One region of the Pediococcus parvulus genome, then DNA from elsewhere that is predicted to be linked to it. Evidence: predicted binding sites of a transcription regulator. Region 1 holds the regulator's gene; each other region holds the start of a gene.
The links. Region 1 encodes NrdR, which represses ribonucleotide reductase genes. Its sites were predicted from a motif close to ACACNATATATNGTGT; they were not measured.
Positions count from the first base shown of each region.

Region 2: AB3217_RS07795 (deoxynucleoside kinase) is a predicted target of NrdR. The motif match lies at 4,333-4,348, and genes of this name have one in related genera.
Region 3: nrdJ (ribonucleoside-triphosphate reductase, adenosylcobalamin-dependent) is a predicted target of NrdR. The motif match lies at 4,064-4,079, and genes of this name have one in related genera.

Region 1 covers NZ_OZ061292.1:1,326,632-1,334,265, forward strand. Annotated here, with positions in the region: gene infC (translation initiation factor IF-3) at 1-91, opposite strand, end outside; ribosomal protein L20 leader region at 137-257, opposite strand; gene thrS (threonine--tRNA ligase) at 304-2,277, opposite strand; gene dnaI (primosomal protein DnaI) at 2,610-3,536, opposite strand; gene AB3217_RS06525 (replication initiation and membrane attachment family protein) at 3,539-4,927, opposite strand; gene nrdR (transcriptional regulator NrdR) at 4,927-5,436, opposite strand; gene coaE (dephospho-CoA kinase) at 5,457-6,053, opposite strand; gene mutM (bifunctional DNA-formamidopyrimidine glycosylase/DNA-(apurinic or apyrimidinic site) lyase) at 6,053-6,892, opposite strand; gene polA (DNA polymerase I) at 6,910-7,634, opposite strand, start outside.
Region 2 covers NZ_OZ061292.1:1,539,684-1,547,317, forward strand. Annotated here, with positions in the region: gene AB3217_RS07735 (ATP-dependent Clp protease ATP-binding subunit) at 1-254, opposite strand, end outside; gene AB3217_RS07740 (CtsR family transcriptional regulator) at 274-741, opposite strand; tRNA gene AB3217_RS07745 (tRNA-Pro) at 1,006-1,079, opposite strand; tRNA gene AB3217_RS07750 (tRNA-Pro) at 1,147-1,220, opposite strand; tRNA gene AB3217_RS07755 (tRNA-Arg) at 1,352-1,425, opposite strand; tRNA gene AB3217_RS07760 (tRNA-Leu) at 1,438-1,523, opposite strand; tRNA gene AB3217_RS07765 (tRNA-Gly) at 1,556-1,627, opposite strand; tRNA gene AB3217_RS07770 (tRNA-Thr) at 1,639-1,711, opposite strand; tRNA gene AB3217_RS07775 (tRNA-Leu) at 1,739-1,820, opposite strand; tRNA gene AB3217_RS07780 (tRNA-Lys) at 1,839-1,911, opposite strand; tRNA gene AB3217_RS07785 (tRNA-Val) at 1,915-1,987, opposite strand; gene serS (serine--tRNA ligase) at 2,112-3,389, opposite strand; gene AB3217_RS07795 (deoxynucleoside kinase) at 3,673-4,305, opposite strand; gene AB3217_RS07800 (amino acid permease) at 4,435-5,904, opposite strand; lysine riboswitch at 6,023-6,208, opposite strand; gene AB3217_RS07805 (Rrf2 family transcriptional regulator) at 6,255-6,791, opposite strand; gene AB3217_RS07810 (GNAT family N-acetyltransferase) at 6,778-7,338, opposite strand.
Region 3 covers NZ_OZ061293.1:10,288-17,921, reverse strand. Annotated here, with positions in the region: gene AB3217_RS10585 (ISL3 family transposase) at 1-402, shown strand, start outside; gene AB3217_RS10580 (glycosyltransferase) at 470-1,564, opposite strand; gene AB3217_RS10575 (IS256 family transposase) at 2,147-3,322, shown strand; gene AB3217_RS10570 (cob(I)yrinic acid a,c-diamide adenosyltransferase) at 3,416-3,949, opposite strand; gene nrdJ (ribonucleoside-triphosphate reductase, adenosylcobalamin-dependent) at 4,113-6,299, shown strand; gene AB3217_RS10560 (DUF4430 domain-containing protein) at 6,329-6,709, shown strand; gene AB3217_RS10555 (ECF transporter S component) at 6,651-7,229, shown strand; gene AB3217_RS10550 (IS256 family transposase) at 7,363-7,634, opposite strand, start outside.

The DNA.
Region 1 (7,634 bases):
CTATAGCCTCTCGTTTCGACTTCACACCCAATTGTGTGCCATCATCACCGATTAATCGTACCTCGCGAGCACGAATACCGTTATTAACCATCATATCAACAGCTATGGCAATTCACCTCCAAATTATTTTAAGAAAAAGGCAGAAAAAAACGAGGTGCATACACACCCCGCCATTAAGACTATTCCTAGTCTATTCATCGTTTTAGCCCAGCAATCTTAATTACTAAGGCGAGAAGCGGGTGCCTCTGCTTAATTTCTCAACTTGTCCAGAATATCAGATTCCAGAGTTTCTGTCAAGAATGCTTACTTAATTAAGCTATCATTCTTGCCACTGTCACCGGTCCGACTATAATTCTGAATTTCAGCCAACAAACTATCGATGAACATATTGTTATTTTCACTTTCAGATTCCTTTTGACCATACTTACGAACACTTACGGTACCAGCTTCAAGCTCTTGGTCACCTACAACTAAAACATAAGGAACTTTTTGTGTTTGAGCTTCACGGATCTTGTAACCCATCTTTTCATTACGGTTGTCAACATCAACTCTGATCTGTTTAGCAGCCATTTTAGCCCGTAGTTTTTCAGCATAATCACCATGGAATTTAGGATTAACTGGAATAATTGTCACTTGTTTAGGCGCCAACCAAGTTGGGAATGCACCCTTGTAAATTTCTGTTAAGTAAGCAGTGAATCGTTCCATTGTTGAAACTAAACCACGGTGAATCATAACTGGACGATGATCTTCACCATCGGCACCAACATAGTGCAAATCAAATCTTTCAGGAAGCATGAAGTCTAATTGAATCGTTGAAAGTGTTTCTTCGTTGCCAAGTGCCGTCTTAGTTTGAACATCCAGCTTTGGACCATAGAACGCAGCTTCACCTTCAGCCTCAACATAATCCAAACCAAGATCATCCATTGCAGCTTTTAACATAGCTTGAGATTTATTCCACATCTCATCATCATCAAAGTACTTCTTAGTGTTCTTAGGATCACGGTAACTTAAACGGAATGTGTAGTCTGTAATATCAAAATCATCGTACACTTCCACCATCAAACTAAGAATCTTTTTAAATTCATCTTGAATTTGATCTGGAGCCACGAAAGTATGACCATCATTCAAAGTCATTTCACGAACTCGTTGTAATCCGGATAAAGCGCCAGATTTTTCGTAACGATGCATCATACCAAGTTCAGCAATTCGAATTGGTAATTCACGATATGAACGAATATGATGTTTGTAAACCTGAATATGTGAAGGACAGTTCATTGGACGTAATTCCAACATTTCACCATCACCCATGTCCATTGGTGGGAACATATCTTCACGATAATGCTCCCAGTGACCTGATGTCTTGTAAGCATCCAAGTTCATCAAAACGGGAGTATAAACGTGTTGATAGCCATTGGCAACCTCCTTGTCAATGATGTAACGTTCGATGGTGCGACGAATTGTGGCACCTTTTGGCATCCAGTAAGGTAATCCGGCACCGACCTTTGGATCAACAAAGAATAGGTCCAAGTTATTACCAATGACACGATGATCACGATCATGAGCTTCTTGTTGGCGTGCTAATTCAGCATCCAAATCTTTTTGCTTCAAGAAAGCTGTTCCGTAGATCCGTTGAAGCATTGGGTTACTTGATTTACCCTCCCAATAAGCACCAGCAACGGATAATAGTTTGAATACTTTTACTTCGCTCGTATTTTCAAGTACCACACCACTGTTCAAAATAACATTGTCATTAATTTTATAAACGCTGACCTTGCCATCTTTTGCTTGAGCATGAACTAATTTAGCACGGTAAGGATCACCATCTACAACCTTAAGTGCTTCTTCTTCAGACAAAAATTCTTGCTCCAATGGCAATTTTGCTTTAATTAATTCAGCCATCTTGTCTTCAATGGCGGGTAAACTATCTACACTAATTTGTTCACTACCATTGTCAGTATCACAATAGAATCCATGTTCAACATTACCTTTGGTACCAAAATGAATATCTGAGTAGATTTCGTGGACTGCAGCTTCCAAGACAACAGCTGCAGTATTCCAAATAACCTGTAATCCTTCTTCAGAATCCTTAGTTACAATTTCAAGTTTAGCATCCCCATCCAATTCTTGGTCTAAAGATACTAACTGATCGTTAACTTTACCGGCAACAGCCTTCTTTGCCAAACTGACACTAATATCTTTTGCAACATCTAATACACTTGAGCCAGCTGCAACAGCACGTTTTGCACCATCAGCTAATGTAATTTCAATATCTGCCATATTCTCTTCTCTTCTTTCTAATTTTTTGTATAAAAAAATCCCGAGTACACAAGTATGCACTCGGGACGTTATTAACGCGGTTCCACCCAAGATTACAGACCAAGGCCTGTATCTCATTGGGTTCGATAACGGGAACAATCCGTCCTGATATTTCCACCAGGCTCAGAAAAGTGGTAGTCATTGGCGCTTCATAGGTGACTTCCAGCTATAGTCACCATTCCCTGAATGAATTCACAATGATCATGTCTTTTCTTTGATTTCAAAACTAATTAAACCACACTCTGAAAAAATGTCAACAACCAAACTCACATTTTTCTTTAATAATTTTAAATTTACGATTGGCGCCGATTGACACCAACCATTGTCACTTCAGTAGCTAAAAACTTAATCCGCTCCATCAGCCGTTTAGCCTTCAGCGGTTCTGATTCACCGCGCTGATTAATCTGCAAATGTTCTTTTTCCAATTGATCCATTGAAAAATTTGAACTGAAAAAAGTAGGTAATTCATTTTGCATACGATATTCCAAAATCACGCCTAAAACTTCATCTCGCACCCAGCTGGACATGGCATCTGCCCCAACATCATCTAACATTAAAATTGGGGCTTCTTTAATTATATTTAGTTTTTCTGCCAAATTATTTTCACCAATGGCGTTCTTCATTTCCACCGCAAAACTCGGAAAATGAACTAAGGTAGACACAAATTCCTGCGAAGCCAATTCGTTGGCAATTGCCCCCAGCAAATAAGTTTTACCAACTCCAAAACTGCCCGATAAATAAAGTGCCTTGTGAAAGTGATGTGGATCAGTCTCATAAGCTTGAACAAAATCTAATGCAGCATTCAATGCGCTTTGCCGATTTTCATCTGGGTAAAAATCTTCAAAGTGAGCTCGTCTAATCATTTTAGGCATATTAACCGATTTGACACGTGAATTGAATTCTCGTTGCTTTTCATCTGCCAAAAGCTGTTTACTAGGCTTATACGAAACTTCAATCATATGATTATTCACAATCAAAACTGGCTGATATCCCGGCATTAGCGTGGGTTCATGGCGGTTAAATTTATCTCTTTCTTGCACATACTCATATAATTTAGAAGCTGATCGTGCCACACTATCAGAGGATAATTCTGCTTTGTGGGCCTCACAGAAAGCTAAAACATCGGCGTCTTCATATACGGAGGACATCAGATTCTGAAACTTAGTATCTAATTTGCGCTTGCTCATAAGTTCTGTTAAGACCTTGCGTACGTTTTCCATATCTACTTATCCTCCTTATGCTGCTTGCGAAGCTCATTTAAACGCTTATTAAGCCGCGCTTGATCATCCTTATTAACCTTAGTAGTAGTTGATGTATTGTCACTTTTGGCCCAGTCAGGAAGCGTTTCTTTAGCCACAACCCTTCTTGATTGAGTAACTTGTTTTCTGGTTGTGGCCTTAGCACTGGCAAAATTCTTAATTTGTAGAATTGCTCCTTCAGGTGTAGTCACATGTGCCCGACTCCAGTTATTGGCCATCGTATCTACCAATTTATTTGGTAATGTGGTAATTTCTCGATCAATAACAATGTATGAGATCAAAATATTGATCACACTAATCGGAAACAGATTACGATCAATTAAGTTTTTCAATAATTGACGTTCACTATACGTGACATAGCCCCCGTGAATCGAGCGTTTCAAATTTTCCAAATAAGTGGCCGGTGCATAGGCTTTTGCGGCCTTGATAAGTTCTTGATCTTCCTTAGTTAAACCGGTGTTATTATTAGCTTTTGCTTTTTCCAATGGCCCTGGAGTATCGACATATTTTTGATTTTGACCCTGATGGGCAGTAAAATTTTTGGCAATCTGTTGTTGCAATTTTTTGGTATTTAATTCAGCCGTTACCAAATCAGTTGCTTGTCCGATTTGACGCGCCATTTCCACTTCATCAAGTCCATACAAAAGATGCTCACTTAAAATTAGTTTCTGCGCCTCATCTACAGAGTCCCACTTGGTAAATCCCTTGCTGAGTAACTCTTTTAATAAACTAAAATCAAAATTTGGATTGCCCAAATTTATTTGTGCTGGCTTACTATCTTGGCCCGCCTTCTTAAATTCAGCTTGTGTTTCACGAATCAAAGAGTTTGGTTCCTTAAGTGCTTGTTCAGAAATATGAAACGCGGTTAAAAAATCGGTTGAAACATTCTTTAAGTCTTTGACATTCGTTTGAATTAACTTAAAGTGATCAGCCAATTCAGAAAAGCGACGTTCTCCCACTGCTTCTAGCAGTAGGCTACTTAATAAATCATCTTTGAAAAAACTATCCGGCAAAACCGGTTTTCCAAGTTGGTATACAAAAAAGTGTCCAAGCGAGTCTTCACCCTCATAGGACTTCAATAAACCAATTCCTTCAAGCTTTTGCCGACTTGTATAGAACTCTGGCAAATCACAGTTCAGAATGTCTAATAATTCCAAATGAGACTTTCTTTCTGAACGCATTCCAACTGGATTCATTTCAGTCCAGAGAGTTAAAAACAGACTAAACGCCTTGGCACCAATAATTGGTTGATATAAATAAGTGAGCACTTTTTGATCAAAATTACTCAAATACGCCTGCTGGGTAACTAAAAAGCCATCCTTAGGACTTAAATTTGCCCATCCCTCATTCATTACGCCTCGCCACCATCATCTTTATCTTTATGCGTGGTTGGTTTCTTCACTTTCTTGTCCTTTGCCATCATATCTTTAAGTTCTTTCATAAACACATTCATATCTTTAAATTGTCGATAAACGCTCGCAAACCGGATATAGGCAATTTCATCTACTTTAGCAAGTATATTCATCACATACTCACCAATGATTTGACTAGAAACTTCATTTTCGCCTAAACCACGAACTTTATTTTCAACCTCATCAACAATTTTCGACATTTCATCCGCACCGACTGGTCGTTTCTCAGCCGCACGAATAAGCCCACGAAGAATCTTCTCTCGATTAAATTCTTCTCGGGTACCATTTTTCTTAATCACCAATAACGGTGAAGCTTCAATTCGTTCAAATGTTGTAAATCTAAATCCGCATGCTTCACATTCTCTTCGACGCCGAATAACTCGTCCATCATCAGTAGGACGGCTATCAACGACACGTGAACCATTATGGTGACAGTGTGGACATCTCATGGGCCTTTTACCTCCACTTACTAACGTAACTTCCTATTGTCAAGCCATTTTAACACTTGACGGTGGGTTTCTTCAATAGACCGACCGTTGTCAATCACAATATCAGCCATTTCAATCTTCTTTTTTTGTGACCATTGACTCAAAACTCTTTGCCGAGCTTCTTTATCTGAAAGACCATCCCGTTGTTTCAACCGCTCCAACTGAACAGCTGACGAACTGGTGACAACCATGATTTGATCAACTAATGATTGGTACCCTTGCTCTAAAAGTAACGGAGCATCTAAAACAATTAGGTTGTCGGAGCCTTTTTTGAGCGTTCGAATTTGAAATTCAATTTCAACTCTGATTGCTGGTTGCATAAGCTCATTTAGTTTTTTCAGAGCTTCAGAATCAGAAAAAACTAGATTTCCAAGTTTCTTTCGATTGAGGACATCGCCTTCAAAAATTTGATTTCCAAAAGTTTGTCGCAATCTTTGTGTTACTGGCTGCCCCGGTGCCACAATCTTGCGCGCAACTATATCTGCATCAATGACCGGGAAACCTAATTCTTTCAAATACTGGCTGACGGTGGATTTACCTGTAGCAATGCTACCAGTCAGACCTAATACAATTGCCATTAGTTATCAACTTCAATCAATTTTTGACAAAACGGACAAAAATGGGTACCACGTTGAGAAACCTTAATTCGTTCAATTAGCGTTCCGCAACGTTCACAAGGTTCCCCAGTACGTTGATAAACATGGAGTTGATTTTGAAAGCTTCCTGCATGACCACTAGCATCCAAATATGAAAAAACGGTTGTTCCCTTTGCTTTAATGGCTAAGTCCAGTTCATCAAAGATTTTTTGCCTAAGAGTCACAATTTTGCCAACCGGTACTGTATTAGTCGGTTGTAAAGGGTGAATTTTGGCCAACCACAAAACCTCATCACAGTAAATATTTCCTAACCCGGCAATCATATTTTGATCAAGTAAAAATGCTTTAATTGCCTTGTGATGCTTTCTCATTGTGGTTGTTAAATAATCAATGCTCAACGTTTCCGGCGTCGGTTCGGGACCAATCGTTTTAAGTCCAGCAACCGAATATTCTTCGCCAGTAGGCACTACCACCATTCGACCAAATTTTCTTGTATCGTTGTACCGTAATTCCGTCCCATCAGTAAACTCAAAAACCACATGATCATGTTTGTTGAGAGGCATTTCATGCGCTTGAACCGAGTATTTCCCCTCCATGCGTAGATGTGAAACCATTGAAATACCTTGGTCAAAATGAAAAATCAAGTATTTTCCACGCCGCTGAATTTCTACAATTGTTTTTCCCGTCAATGCTTTAACAAATTCTTTTTCATTTGGCAGAACCATTTTTGGATAATAAATATCAATTTTGTTTATTTTTTTATCAACTACAAGCGCAGTTAACCCACGTCTCACTGTTTCAACTTCCGGTAATTCAGGCATAGCAATCCTTCTAACTTTTACTTTTTAGCAGTATACCAACTTTTGCCATAAGCACTTTCAACTTTCAGCGGAACATCAAGTTTAATTGCGGAGTCCATCACACTAGGAACTAATTTCTTAATTTCTTCTAACTCATCATTAGGAACATCAAAAATCAATTCATCATGGACCTGTAACAGCATCTTTGTCTTAAGTTTCCGTGCTTCTAACTCTTTTTGCATTCTAATCATGGCAATTTTAATAATATCAGCCGCACTTCCCTGGATGGGGGTGTTCATTGCGGTTCGTTCTGCAAATGAACGTTGATTATGATTGCTGGAATTAATGTCAGGCAAATAACGCCGACGATGTGCAATGGTTTCAACGTAACCTTTTTCTTTTGCACTTTGTACAATCGTTTCAATATAATTTTTGACACCAGGAAATTCTTGAAAATACGTATCAATGAATGTCTTGGCTTGTTTTCGTGAAATACCAATATTTTGTGACAATCCATAGTCACTAATTCCATAAACAATTCCGAAGTTCACCGCTTTGGCCTGGCGCCGAATATTAGGAGTTACTTCTGAAGCATCCTTCAATCCGAAGATTCGGACAGCCGTACTTGCATGAATGTCTTCATCGTTTTGAAACGCCGCTTGGAGATTCTTATCTCCTGTAATATGAGCCAAAACACGGAGTTCAATTTGAGAATAATCAGACGAAAAGATTTGTGAATCTGCCTGGCTAGGTACAAATGCCT
Region 2 (7,634 bases), 210 kb from region 1:
GGTGAATATGGCAAATAATCGTTTGCACCCACATTTTTCAAAGTGCCATAACCAGTAAAACGTTCAATTTCTTCTACAATATCAGTTTCAGTTACTGAAAATTGTTGAAAAACTTTATAGGCAATACCATTCTTTTCGATTGCTAGGGCCAACAGTAAATGTTCTGTTCCAACTGCTTGGTGCTTAAAACGTTTAGCTTGTTCTTGTGAAATAGCCAGCACGTTTTTGGCACTTGGTGTAAATAAGTTATCCATGCTAACACCCTACTTTCTTTTAACTCTCATACCTTAAGTGATTTAAAATGCCGATTAAAATTCTTGCTCGCAACTGATCTTCCATATCCCGATCGTTAATCGCTAGTGTCTTCTTATCAATTGCTGCTAAAATCAGGTTTCCTTCTCGTTTGTTAATGACGTCGTCTTCATACAAACTTTTGACAATGGAAAGGGCATCACGTTGATTGATGGATTCACCAATCACTTGAATAAGTGTATCCAAAACATCCAAATCATCAAGTAATTTGACTTTTTCAATGCGAATATAGCCACCGCCACCCCGTTTACTTTCCACGACATAGCCATTTTGAATGGTGAAGCGGGTTTTAATAACGTAATTTATTTGAGACGGCACAACATCAAACAAATCAGCAATTTCCGAGCGTCGAATCTCAATTTCTTCCGAGTCCGCTAAAATCTGTTTTAAATATTTTTCAATGATATCGGAAATATTCTGACCTTGCATTTCGCACACCCCTTCTTGCATCTTTGACTAATGTTGACTTTCATTATACGAAACTCTTCATAAAAAGCAAAGTTTTTTGTACTGAGGCCGACACTTGATGATTAAAACTTAAAAATAGTGGTCATCAGGTGAACAATTTAGAGATATTCAATCATTTTTGAAATGGACCTTTTAATTTTTTGATTAAACTTTGTACTATTGTAATGTAGCATTTTATAAAAAGAGAAGCATCAAATCGGCTGATTTGATGCTTCTCTTCATAAATCGGGAAAACAGGATTTGAACCTGCGACCCCCACGTCCCGAACGTGGTGCTCTACCAAGCTGAGCTACTTCCCGTTATTGGTAAATAACTTTAAGTGGGTAATTCTCCGTAAATGCACTTTTCCACCGTCTAAGTGCGTAATCGGGAAGACAGGATTCGAACCTGCGACCCCCTGGTCCCAAACCAGGTGCTCTACCAAGCTGAGCTACTTCCCGTTTGTTCTTAAATCCACACATTGTTGCTAAAATACTCCTACACGTAAAATGCCAACTAGTAAACGAATTACAGTTGGCATTTTATGTTTTTTTCAGTCAATCTGTCAATAAACAGTTAATCCTGAAGGGGATGCACCCAGTAGGAGTCGAACCTACAACCTTCTGATTCGTAGTCAGACACTCTATCCAATTGCGCTATGGGTGCTTATTTTAAAAATGCCGAGGACCGGGATCGAACCGGTACGGTCATCACTGACCGCAGGATTTTAAGTCCTGTGCGTCTGCCAATTCCGCCACCCCGGCAAATATATGTGTGCTTGTAGTGAAAACTACAAAGCGGAAGACGAGATTCGAACTCGCGACCCCCACCATGGCAAGGTGATGTTCTACCACTGAACTACTTCCGCATAGTTGCTAATGCCGACTAGAGGATTCGAACCTCCGACCTCCTGTTTACAAAACAGATGCTCTGCCAACTGAGCTAAGTCGGCTAATTAATACAGAATATTAATTAGAAGTGCGGGCGAAGGGACTCGAACCCTTACATCTTTCGATACAAGAACCTAAATCTTGCGCGTCTGCCAATTCCGCCACGCCCGCAATGCTTATATTTGTAAATGAGCCGTGGCAGCCTCGAACTGCCGACCCTCTGATTAAAAGTCAGATGCTCTACCAACTGAGCTAACGGCTCAAATGGAGGATACAGGGCTCGAACCTGTGACCCTCTGCTTGTAAGGCAGACGCTCTCCCAACTGAGCTAATCCTCCATCAAACGACAACTACGTAATATTATCATTGACCCCTACCAATTGTCAATAAATTTTTGTAGTTGTCGTAAAATATCCACTATGAATTATATTTGATCCTTTCCTAGTATCACCCAGTTCACAGCTACTTTGTAATTTTTGTCACACCACCCATATAGGGTACTAAAACGTCGGGGATGGTAACTGATCCATCTTCGTTTTGATAATTTTCAAGAATAGCAGCCACTGTTCGCCCAACTGCTAATCCAGAACCATTCAAAGTGTGCACATATTGTAATTTGCCATTTTCATCTCGATAACGAATTTGAGCCCGACGAGCCTGAAAATCTGTACAATTTGAACAACTCGAAATCTCACGATACATGTTTTGAGCTGGAATCCAAACTTCCAAGTCATGCGTCATCGCAGCAGTAAAACTCATATCACTCGTTGTTAAGGTAATCACATGGTATGGCAATTTCAATAATTTCAGTAAACTTTCTGCCTGATTAGTCAACTTTTCAAGTTCGTTCCATGAATTTTCAGGTTTTGTAAACTTAACCATTTCCACCTTGTTGAATTGATGCATCCGAATCAACCCACGCGTATCACGGCCAGCACTCCCAGCTTCAGAACGAAATGCAGGTGATAAAGCTGTTTCATTAATTGGTAAATCATCCCCATCCAAAATTTCATTGCGATGGAAGTTAACCAATGGTACTTCGGCAGTTGGAATTAAAGTTAATTCACTATCTTGAATCTCATAGCCGGCATGATTTTCCTTAAACTTAGGGAATTGGCCTGTTCCATACATTGACTCATCATTCACCATGTAGGGCGTAATCATTTCCGTATAACCAGCTTTATCATTTTGATCTAAGAAAAAGTTATAAACCGCCCGTTCCAGCTTAGCACCCATGCCAATATAATAAACAAACCGACTGCCTGATACCTTGGCTGCTCTTTCAAAATCTAAAATGCCTAAATCTTCACCAATGTCCCAATGTGCTTTTGGTTTAAACGTGAATTTACGAGGTTTACCTACTTTGCGTAATTCCACACTGCCTTCTTCGGTCAAACTGATTGGGACATCTTGGTTAGGAATGTTTGGTAAATGAGCTGCCATATCCTGAACTTGTTCAGTCAATGTTTGCAATTGGGCATCAAGTTCCTTGATCTCGCCACTTACTTTGCGCATTTCAGTAATTTTGTCATTGGCATCTTCTTTTTGACGTTTCAATAACGAAATTTGGTCTGAAACCTCGTTACGCGTCTTTTTGAGTGTTTCACTTTCGACGATTAAGTCCCGACGTTTTTGATCCACGTCCAATAATTTATCAATTTCTTTTGGATCAATACCGCGTGTCCCTAAACGTTCTTTTACGAAATCTGTATTTGTGCGAATATTTTTTAAATCTAACATTTTCATGTCCTCCTTCAATTTTGTATACATAATAAAAAGACCTAATCATCCCATTAATTGGGACGAAAAGGTCTTTTTCGCGGTACCACCCAAGTTTGCTGTTACCAGCACCCTTAATTGGAGTTTAACGACCGCAGCCGTGTGAAATTACTCACCCGTTTTAATCCACCGGAGTTTCGATTGATAGCTTTCACTAACTCTATCTCGCTTTAAATCTACTTTATGTGAATCTACGTTTATTTATTAATAACCTAATCATAACCGAAACTAATCCAATAGACAACTAAATTTCAGCAATTTTTTGATCAATTGTTTGAATTACTTTTTGACGTGCCTGTGGATCTTCCACAAAATCAAACTGATCCCCATCAATTTGAATCTTTGGACTCTCATTATAATTGTCATACCACTCACTATAACGATCATTCAAGTCACGATAATACTCATATAAACTAGGATCATTATCAATCTGTTCATATGAGCGACCACGCTTTTTGATCCGTTCCAACATTGTATCAAACGAAATGTTGATATCAATTAACAAATCAGGATTCTTTTGATAATGAGTTTCTGGAAGTTCTTCCATCATATTTGTTAGTAAAGAGTCATAGATCTGAACTTCGGTGCTTGTTGCCCGACCCAAATCTGCATTCAGATGGAATAGAAGTGAATCTTCATAAATAGAACGATCCATCACACTATTTTTGGTTTGAAAAGCTTCTTTAATACCATCTAAACGGCGATTCAGAAAATAAATCTGAAGAAGAAAAGCATAGCGTTTAGGATCTTTATAAAAGAGTGGCAAAATCTTATTATCATCCACCGATTCATAAAATGCTTTTGTACCTAAATGTTGTGACAAAATTTCTGTTAACGTTGTTTTTCCTGCGCCGATTGGGCCTGACAATGCAATCATTCGAAGTTCCCCTTTATTCCTGTTTTAATACTATATATTGTAGCATGAATCTAAGCTAAAACAACATGTAGATTAAAACTTCTTTTCTCAAAAACAGTCTGTTTTATTGCAGCGCCTTACATTATACACTTATTTTTCAGCTTTTCGAGCCTTTAAAATAAAATCAGGTTGTGTTAAATCAACTTCGTCCAACGAAATAACATGAGTATGATATTTAATTTTATAATACGTATATAAAATGATAAAAATCGGGACACTCATGTAACTGATCCCAATTGCTTCCCAGTTAAACGTGGCAAACGAATGGATATCTTGACCGGCAATAACGAGTAGACACAGTACAAACGCAAAAATCGGCCCAAATGGGAACCATTTTGCATGGTAGCGTAATTCTTCGACTTTGTGTCCTTGTTTGACGAATGCCCTGCGAAAACGGAAATGAGAAATAGCAATCCCTAACCAAGCAATAAAACCAGTCAGCCCACTTGCAGCGACCAGCCACATATAGATTTCAGGACCCGCAATACTAGAAATAAATGTTAAAGCTCCCACGATCGTTGTGCCAATCAACGCCATCAAAGGAATTCCTCGTTTAGTAGTCAAACTAAATGTCTTGGGGGCGTATCCTTGTAATGCCAACGAATAAAGCATTCGGGTTGAAGCATACATACCAGAATTAGCCGATGAAATCACCGACGTCAAAATCACGGCATTCATAATGCTAGCTGCCCCAGCCAACCCAGCCCGACGGAACACTAAAGTAAACGGACTAATTTTGACATCACTTGCAGAAGAACCTAATAAATCAGGACTAGTGTATGGGATGATACAAGCAATGACAAAAATAGCTAAAATATAGAATAACAAAATTCGCCAAAAGACTTGATTAATTGCCTTGGGAACACTCTTCTCAGGAGTTTCGGACTCCCCAGCTGTAATCCCAATCAATTCAGTTCCCTGAAATGAAAATCCCGCAACTACAAAAACGCTCAGAATCATTGGAATTCCGCCGACAAATGGTGCTTTCTTATAGGTAAAGTTATTTAGATAAGTGGCATGACCACCCATGATGCCAAAAATTACAGCGACACCAATAACTAAGAAAATAATTACCGTGACAACCTTAATCAACGCCATCCAGTACTCAGTCTCGCCAAACGCTTTTACCGTTAAAGCATTAATTGCAAAAATTAAGATCAGCGCCACTGTACTCCAAACCCAGCCAGGTACGTTGGGTAACCAAAATTTCATAACAATGGAAACTGTACTGATATCAACAGCTAAGGTAATTGCCCAGTTAAACCAGTAATTCCAACCCATCGCAAATCCTAAAGCTGGATCCACATACTTTGTTGAATAGGTTGCAAACGAACCAGAAACTGGCATGTAAGTAGCCATTTCCCCCAAACTCGTCATCAAGAAATACACCATGATTCCCATTGCCACGTACGCAATCAGTGCACCAGCCGGACCAGCCTCTGAAATTGCTGACCCACTGGCCACAAATAATCCAGTTCCTATACTTCCTCCAAGTGCGATCATGGAGATATGCCGTGTCTTCAAAGATCGATCAATTGAATGATTCTCTTCCTCTGCCATAAAACTACTTCCTCCTTAAAATTCGAATTAAAAAGGCAATCTTATTTTTAACCAATAAAAAAAGCCTTTTTGCATAACAAATCGCCATACAAAAAGACTTACTAAATTTCTCAGTCAAATCGTAGATAGCGCCCCGTGATGTGTTTGAATGCATCACGACAGTCCCTGATTTATTAAACCAGAGCCCAACTCTAAGTTGAAAAAGCAACTTAAAATTTCGGCCAAACACCCTTTTGCAGCTTGTCTACAATGCTTTTTCATCTACAAGCTGTGACTGATGAGTTTGGCAACCTCTTCTTTCGATATGAATCAATTATATACAAGCTCAGTGTATCTGACAACACCAAGTGTTAATCATTCGTTAATTTTGTGCCCTGAATTTTCTCGTTTAACTTTTGAAACTGGGCATGTAACTCATTGTCAGAACCGTTCCAATCAATTCCCGGAACTGCAGGTTCACCCATAATTTTAACGAGCACATCATTCAAACTTTGATGTTTAAGATAGTCGCGCCACAAATCATCCGCCTGTTGAAATGTATCGTTTAATACATTCTTACCCCGTTCGGCAATCGGATGGGCCTCAGAAAACACATTTTCAATAAAGCCCATATCTGGATAAGTTTTAATGGGTCCTTCACTCGCTTCAACAATGTCTAGTAATGAAATTTCACTTGGCTTTTTGGCTAGTCGAAACCCACCATTATTTCCCGGAATTGAGGTAACCAAACCGGCAACAACCAGCTTACGCATAATTTTTCGCAAATAAGTCTCTGATCCTGTTAATCGATCGTGAATTACCGCCGTCGTCAACGGAATTGAGCGATCTTGTGTACACAGTAACGCAATAATACATGCTGCTTGTTCAAATCCTTTAGTGAGTTGCATAATGACCACCTTCTATAAATGCTTGCGCCGTTAATTGATAAAAATTTTCTTGTCGTGAAACCGGATTTAACACACTTGCCGGTAAAGTATGTTCACCGACTTTTTTAAAACTAAGATGTTCCAAAATAGCCGCGGATCGCTTATTTTCAGCATAGGTACTCGCCAATACGACATATGCATAGTTTTCATGAAAACTATGATTTAAAATTGATTGAACGGCTTCTGTCATATAGCCGTAACCCCAAAAATCTTGATTCACCATGTAACCTAATTCCAGTTTTAAAGGATCCCGTTCATGATTGTCACCTACCACTGGATAAAGTCCAATGCTACCGATAACTTCTGAAGTTTGCTTTAATGTCATAGCCCAAATGTTGGGTTGCATAAGTTGCTGTAAAAAATAATCACTTTCAAACGCATTTGTAGCCACGCGAAAACTAGCCATCTCCGCAATTTCTTTGTTTTCAACGATGGCACGCAATCCTGTTAAATCAGCCGGCACAAATGGTCGCAGTTTTAGCCTTGTGGTATAAATTTTTTTATTCACAGCTATCCCCGTTCATTACTTTCAACGTGTGATGTTAATATAAATTAACACATCAAAACGATCTACGTATAAGAATACCAGAATTTGTTCTCATAATGTACTTTTTTTGTCCAGTTTCAAAATGTTTCGTTGCTAACTTACTGCCACCCTTATCATACCGCACAACTAAACTAACGCGTGAAATTTTATCCGCCAGTTCCAATCAAAAAAAGAACCAGAAGTCATTTCACTTCCAGTTCTGCATCAATCAATATTTAAAAATCTCAAGGTGAAACTACAAAACTTATCTTGTTGCT
Region 3 (7,634 bases), on a different replicon from region 1:
CAGGATATTGTGGAGCGTTTATTAAACATGTCCTCCGCTTTGCGACAAGCTTACGTTTATTATCAAACACTTTTACAAGCTGTCCAGCAGCGAGATCCAAGGCTCTTAGAAAGTCTAACACGTTCAGCTGCAGGCATGCCTGAGCCCATCAAAAAAACTAATCGTACCTTGCGTAAACATCTACAAGAAATCAAGAACAGCTTTCAGACGACCTTTTCTAATGGACCCGTGGAAGGAACAAACAACAAGATCAAAGCCATTAAAAAGACTGCTTACGGTTTCCGGAACTTTGAAAACTTCCGTTTACGTCTTCTCATCGAATTAAAGAATAGTTATGTCAGTTTGAATTTTCATAGTCACATTAAAAAAGCTGCTCATTCCATTCAGGAACAAGCAGCTTGACCAAGTAGACCAATTGCTTATTATTTTTAATAATTCATTTCATCAGTACCACTTGATAAAGAACCTATTATAAAGAAGAAAGTTTAATGGCTGATTTATCTGTGTTTTTATTATCAGCAGCAATTAAGTTATAGATGTTTTCTATGTGCTTAATATAGCGAGAAATATCAAATTTCAAAACTGTTTTTTTGATATCTGTATGATTATATTTACCACGCAAACGATAGATTTGCCGGCATGCAGCTATAAAAGCTTTTTGGTCGTTCATTGGAGTTAAAATTCCATTGTGGGAATTAATGATGTCTGCCGGTCCAGTAGGACAGTTTGTTGAAACAATTGGCAAGCCATAAGAAGCAGCTTCAATAACAACCATTGGGAATCCCTCATATTTTGAACAGAGCAGCAGGCAATCAGCTTCATTAATTGCTTCCCAAGGATTAGGCATCCAACCTTGCCAGTTAATGTTTTGTGAAATATGCAAATCATTTGCTAATGTTTTTGCTTTTGGAAGATCAGCTCCCTTGCCAAAGATGTCCAGTTTCCAAGGAATATTAAGCTGTGCCATTGATTCAAGAAGCATACGTACATTTTTTTGATCATCCAACAATATTCTTCCAATAAAAATTGCATGGAAAGGAGCGTTAGCTTTAGGTGTGCTGATTGTTTTCTTATTTACAGTGCGGATAGGATTATAGATCAGAAAGATTTTTTGGGCTGGGACCCCGAGTTTGATCAACTGTTTTTTTATCCCTGTACTAATTGCAAGATGATATTCTGAGAAAGCAAGTTCTTGACGAGCAAAAATGTTTGATTCAGCAATGGAGGTATGTCCCCAAGAAACAATTTTATAATGAAGGTCATATTTTTTCCTGATCTGATAGGCAGTTACACAAGCTCTGCCTTCGAGTCCCAAAACGATATCTGGTTCTGCTGCTAAAACATTTTTTTCAATAAACTCTTTTTGTGCTTGTGTATCTTGTGCATGGCAAATTTTAAGTTGGTAGCCGGTAGTACGTGTAATCCATTGGAGCCATTCAGGTTTTCCGCTTTTAGGGATCAAAACCTGATATTCATTTTTTAAATCTTCGTTGACCAAGTTCGAAATGACTCTTTCGGTACCGCCATGTCCCTCTAAATACTGTGTTATTAATGTTATTTTCACGATAATTCATCCTTTCATTTTATGAAGCCAACATTAATCTGATGTAATCTTAAATAAGTTGTATTAGTGAGTCAGTAATTGTTAATTAACTTAAAAATTCTAAAAATAGTTACACCGCATTTGTTAATTATAAAAAATTTAAAACACAATAATGCAGTTGTAACAAAAGTACAGACAGCTAAGGTATGTGATTTTGTTTCAAACAAATGCAGAACTCGATTTTAAAATTCACCCGGCTTTCATTTTATCAACAAAGAAAATAGTTTACTTATGGCTAGTTGAATACATAAGAATGGCATTATTTAAATAAAAAAAAATAAAGGTACAATAACCTTATCCAAATGGTTGTTGAAATGATATGACAATACAGAAACTAAAGAATCTATATTATACTTACCCCCATCTAAACTTTATTATAGATCTAATCAACAGAAAAACTCAAATAGTTGAATTTTGTAAACAAAAGAGAGCGTAAAATATCTTGTGTAAATGCATAAAAGATTTCTGAATTGTATAGAAATAGGGAATGCCTTCCCTTATGATATTTAGTAACCACAGAAAACATCACAGGAGGCATTCCCCATGAATGAACTTACCACAGAAATTATCGCTGCACTAGCCCAAAAGCAAGATTTGGACGAAGTTTTTCGTCACCACCTCGAAATTGCGATTAACCAGCTGCTTCAAACCGAATTGGCAGAGTTTTTGGGTTACGAACGCTACTCATACGCTGGGATTAACACTGGTAATAACCGCAACGGCAGTTATGAGCGCTCGTTTGATACGAAGTACGGCCAACTTAACTTAACCATTCCTCGAGATCGCAATGGCCGGTTTGAAAATCATACCTTGCCAGCCTACGGTCGGCACAGTGATAATTTAGAAACAACGGTCATTCAGTTGTATACCAAGGGAATGACCACTGCTGAAATTGCCGAACTCATTGAGAAAATGTACGGTGCTCACTACTCCAAAGCCACGGTTTCCAACATGACTAAAGCCGTCAATGAACAGGTTCAAGCTTTCCAGCAACGTCGACTGGCTTCACAATATGCGGCCATCTTCTTAGATGCCACTTACTTGCCGTTAAAGCGGGATACCGTTCAAAAAGAAGCCGTTCATATTGCGATTGGCATTCGTCCAGATGGTACGAAAGAAGTGCTGAACTACCAAGTGGCGCCAACGGAATCGACTGGAATCTGGACTGAACTGCTGGGAACCTTGATCAAGCAGGGCGTTAAAGATGTGCTGTTGTTTGTGGCCGATGGGTTAGTTGGTTTGGATGAAGGCTTGAATCGGCATTTCCCTAAAGCCAAACGACAACGTTGCCTGGTTCATGTTGGGCGGAATCTGATGAACAAAGTTCGCGTAAAAGACCGCAAGGCCGTGATCAGTGACTTTAAACAAGTTCATCGGGCCGCCAACCGTGAAGCAGCCGAACTGAAACTGAATGAGTTCGCCAACAACTGGCATCAGACCTATCCCAAATTAATCAAAGATCTGCTTAAAATGCCGAATTTACTCACTTTCATGGACTTTCCACCAGCTATCCGGCAATCACTATACTCCACTAACCTGATTGAGAACTTTAATAAGCATCTCAAGCGCACCACCCACCACAAAGAACAATTTCCAACGGAAGATTCACTGGATCGCTTCCTGGTTTCTCAGTTTAATGTTTATAACGAGAAGTCTCTGAAGCGGATCCACCGAGGGTTCAAAGGACTCCAGGACACCTTGGAAGCATCATTTATTTAAGTTAGATACATATTATATGTACGAAGGCATTTCATTTACACAAGATTCTTGACGCTACCGTAAATTATCTAACCTTTGAACTAAGTTCTTTATTTATACCTGTTTTTCCGATATACCTGCTTGCCAATTCACATAACGAGCCATTGCAAACAAGTAATCAGACAATCTATTTGTATACCGTAAAATTGATGCTGTTATTGATTCATCTTGAGTAGCTAAAAAGTCCACTGATCGTTCAGCCCGCCGTGCAAGGGTCCTAGCATACTGAATTTCAGCAGCAACTGAGTTACCACCGGGTAACACAAAGGCCTTCAATGGAGGTACTTCTCCCATCCATTTATCAATTTTAACTTCCAAACGCATTACGTGGGCATCAGTAATTGTTTGATGGCGTGGCACACCTATATCCGCTAGCAACTCATATAATTCTGTCTGCAACATTAAAAGTTCATTACCTAACCACTTGGCATATCCATCATAATCTATATGAGCACAAACAACTCCTAGCCACGAATCTAGCTCATCAATATCACCCAAAGCCTTAATTTGAGGGTCATATTTAGGTATCTGCCCACCTTTTATTTGAATAGTAGTTCCTTGATCGCCACGTTTCGTGTACAGTTTCATCCTTAGACCTCCAATCATATTTTGTATTTCACTTCAAACAGTATCATGTTAAAAGCATTTATTTTAAAAGTCAAGACTCTAAATACAATATATTGTGTGTATAATAATATTTGTACACAATATATTGTATTTAATTAAAATGCTTATTTAGGAGGAAACAGTTATGAAAGAAATAATTACCATACCAGATACTGTCATTAACAACATTATGCAAAACGTTGCGCCACATTGGGGCCAACTTGGTTGGGTAACATACAAACGAACATATGCACGTTGGATATCTAACAAAAACCGCAGTGAAGAGTGGCCGGAAACAGTGAAACGGGTGGTTGAAGGCAATATTAATCTAGATCCTCGTTTGCATAAAGACAATCCAAACCCAGAAGTTGTCCATTCTTTGTCTATGGAGGCACAACAACTATTTAAGATGATCTATGGTTTAGCGGCAACACCGAGTGGCCGTAATCTATGGATCTCCGGAACTGATTATCAGAAACGTAATGGTGATTCACTTAATAATTGCTGGTTTATTGCGATTCGTCCCCAAGAATACGGTAATAGTCATATTAAACCAATTATGGTGTCAAAGACCGAAAAGGCTGTTTCAATGCCCTTCGCTTTTCTGTTTGACCAATTAATGAAAGGTGGCGGCGTTGGCTTTTCAGTTGAAAAAAATAATGTTACAAAGATACCAATCGTTGATCATGCTATAAGTTTGCAAATTATTATTAGTCACGACAGTGCTGCATACGATGAATCCTTAGCAACAGGTGCGAAAGACCGTGACAAAGCATTGATTGCCCGTGATGCCCTTATTTATGTGCTGCCAGACACGCGCGAAGGATGGGTAGAAGCATTGGCCCAACTCATTGATGCCCACTTTATTGGAAATTACAAGGAGATCGTGTTTGACATAAGCAAAATTCGTGCACGGGGTGTACGAATTCATGGGTTCGGAGGAACCGCATCAGGACCTGCTCCATTAATTGAAATGTTGAAGGATGTAAACGTCATCATTAATAACAAAGTCAGCGCAAAGCTCAACTCGGTCGACTGCACGGACATTAGTAACCTGATTGGTAAAGCGGTTGTTGCTGGTAACGTGCGACGTTCCGCCGAAATTGCTCTTGGGGATAGTAATGACTATGATTTTATTACCATGAAACAAAATAAAGATAAACTTTATCACCACCGCTGGGCTTCAAACAATAGTATTATCACTGACGAAAAATACGCAAATTATGGTGATGTAGCAGAAGCTGTCGCAAAAAATGGTGAACCTGGAATCTTCAATCTAGATATGTCACGAAATTACGGACGGATCACAGATGGTCGGCAAAATAATGTCGATGCAACTGTAGAAGGGACTAACCCTTGTGGTGAAATTTCATTATCAAATGGTGAGCCTTGCAACCTTTTTGAAGTATTCCCGAGCATAGCTGAAGAACAAGGATGGAAACTAAAAGACGTTGTCACTTTGGCTGCCCGTTATACTAAAAGAATAACTTTCAGTCACTACGACTGGGAGGTATCGCGGCAAAGTATTGCCAAAAATCGGCGAATTGGAGTCTCCCTTTCTGGCATTCAAGATTGGTTTCTAAAAGACTTCGGTAATCGAGTTGTGACAGGATTTAACACCGAAGGTGACGCTATCTTTGATAAGCGAATCGTTCACGCTATTGATGAGCTTTACCATAACGTTGTACAAGCTGACAATGAATATTCTGCTGTGTTGGCCTGCAATAGATCAATCAAGCACACCACAGTTAAACCCAGTGGAACCGTATCAAAACTCGCTGGTGTCTCTGAGGGCATGCACTTTCACTATAGTAACTATCTGATTCAAAGAATCCGTTTTCAGGAAACTGACCCGCTTCTTCCGGTACTACAAAAATGTGGATACCACATTGAACCAGATGTTTACACCAAAAATACTAAGTGTGTCGAGTTTCCAGTAAAATCCGAACATGCAGACAGCGAACATTTTGCTAGTGCAGGTAATGTATCAATTGCTGAACAGCTTGCCACTCAAGCATTTTTACAAAAATATTGGTCAGATAATGCCGTTTCCTGCACGATTACATTCCAACCAAGCGAAACACAGCAAATTGCTCCCCTATTGGCTAAATATCGAAATGCCATTAAGTCAACATCATTACTGCCATATGCTGGTGATGCCTTCGAGCAGGCACCGAAACAACCAATCACAAAGACAGAATATAAAGCATGCCTGACAAAAATTACCGATGATGTTGAAATGGTCTATGCCCGTGAACATGGACTGGAAAATCAGGACTTGGAAATTGTCGGCCAACAGGATTGTGTTGACGGTTCATGTCCAATTAAATAAGTGTAATTTAAAGAATGGAGGATAGCATTATGTCTTTTTTGAAACGTCTCGTCGTTACCATGCTCACTATTTTGGTGATAACCACAGGTGTCGCTGGTTGTACTCAACAATCAACTAGTAAAACTAATAGCGATCACGCCACCATAGTATTGATCGTAAATCACAAACAAGTTGCCAAGAAGCATGTGGTAGTGGTTAAAAAAGAAACTATAATAAAAGCACTTAGGTCCAAGTTTAAGGTAAAAACTACAAAGGGATTCATTACCTCAATCAATGGTCACACACAGAATACGAAGAAAAATAAATATTGGATGTATAAGGTCAACGGTAAAACTGCATCCAAAGGTGCCGATGCTACTACCATACACAAGGGCGATAAGGTTGCATTTACACTCAATGCACAGAAGTAACCACATAGGCACACGGCGTCTAACATTTTTGGCCTTGATGACGGCGCTCTGTGTGGTAGGCCGCTTTGCATTCATTTCTATTCCTAATGTACAACCAATAACGGCAATTGTTGTGTGGTTAACACTAACGATGGGTATTTTTGACGGTACAGTGGTCTCCATGCTGAGTATGTTGATTACCAACCTGTTTATGGGTATGGGATACTGGACATTGGCACAACTAGCTGCATACTTCACAGTTGTCTTGCTGGTAGCATTGTTAGGACAATGGCATTGTTCGCATCCACTCTTGATTCACAGCATAATAGCCGCATGCATGGGCTTTGTCTACGGTTTTGCCGTTAGCCTGTTTCAAGCACCAATTCTCGGTGGGTTCCCTGCTGCATTCGCCTATTGGTTAGTCGGAATTCCATTTGACGCAATGCACGCGTTCGGTAACATTGTTATTTATCCCTTGCTAGCTCCACGCCTCACTAAATTGATAAAGCGTTATCCAAGGTTTATTGGTCCCCACAATTAGATAATCAATTGAAATTTGGAGAATCAAAAAAGCGACTATTCATGTCGCTTTTTTTGATTAACATATAATCATAGGGTAGCGTCAAGAATCTTGTGTAAATGAAATGCCTTCGTACATATAATATGTATCTAACTTAAATAAATGATGCTTCCAAGGTGTCCTGGAGTCCTTTGAACCCTCGGTGGATCCGCTTCAGAGACTTCTCGTTATAAACATTAAACTGAGAAACCAGGAAGCGATCCAGTGAATCTTCCGTTGGAAATTGTTCTTTGTGGTGGGTGGTGCGCTTGAGATGCTTATTAAAGTTCTCAATCAGGTTAGTGGAGTATAGTGATTGCCGGATAGCTGGTGGAAAGTCCATGAAAGTGAGTAAATTCGGCATTTTAAGCAGATCTTTGATTAATT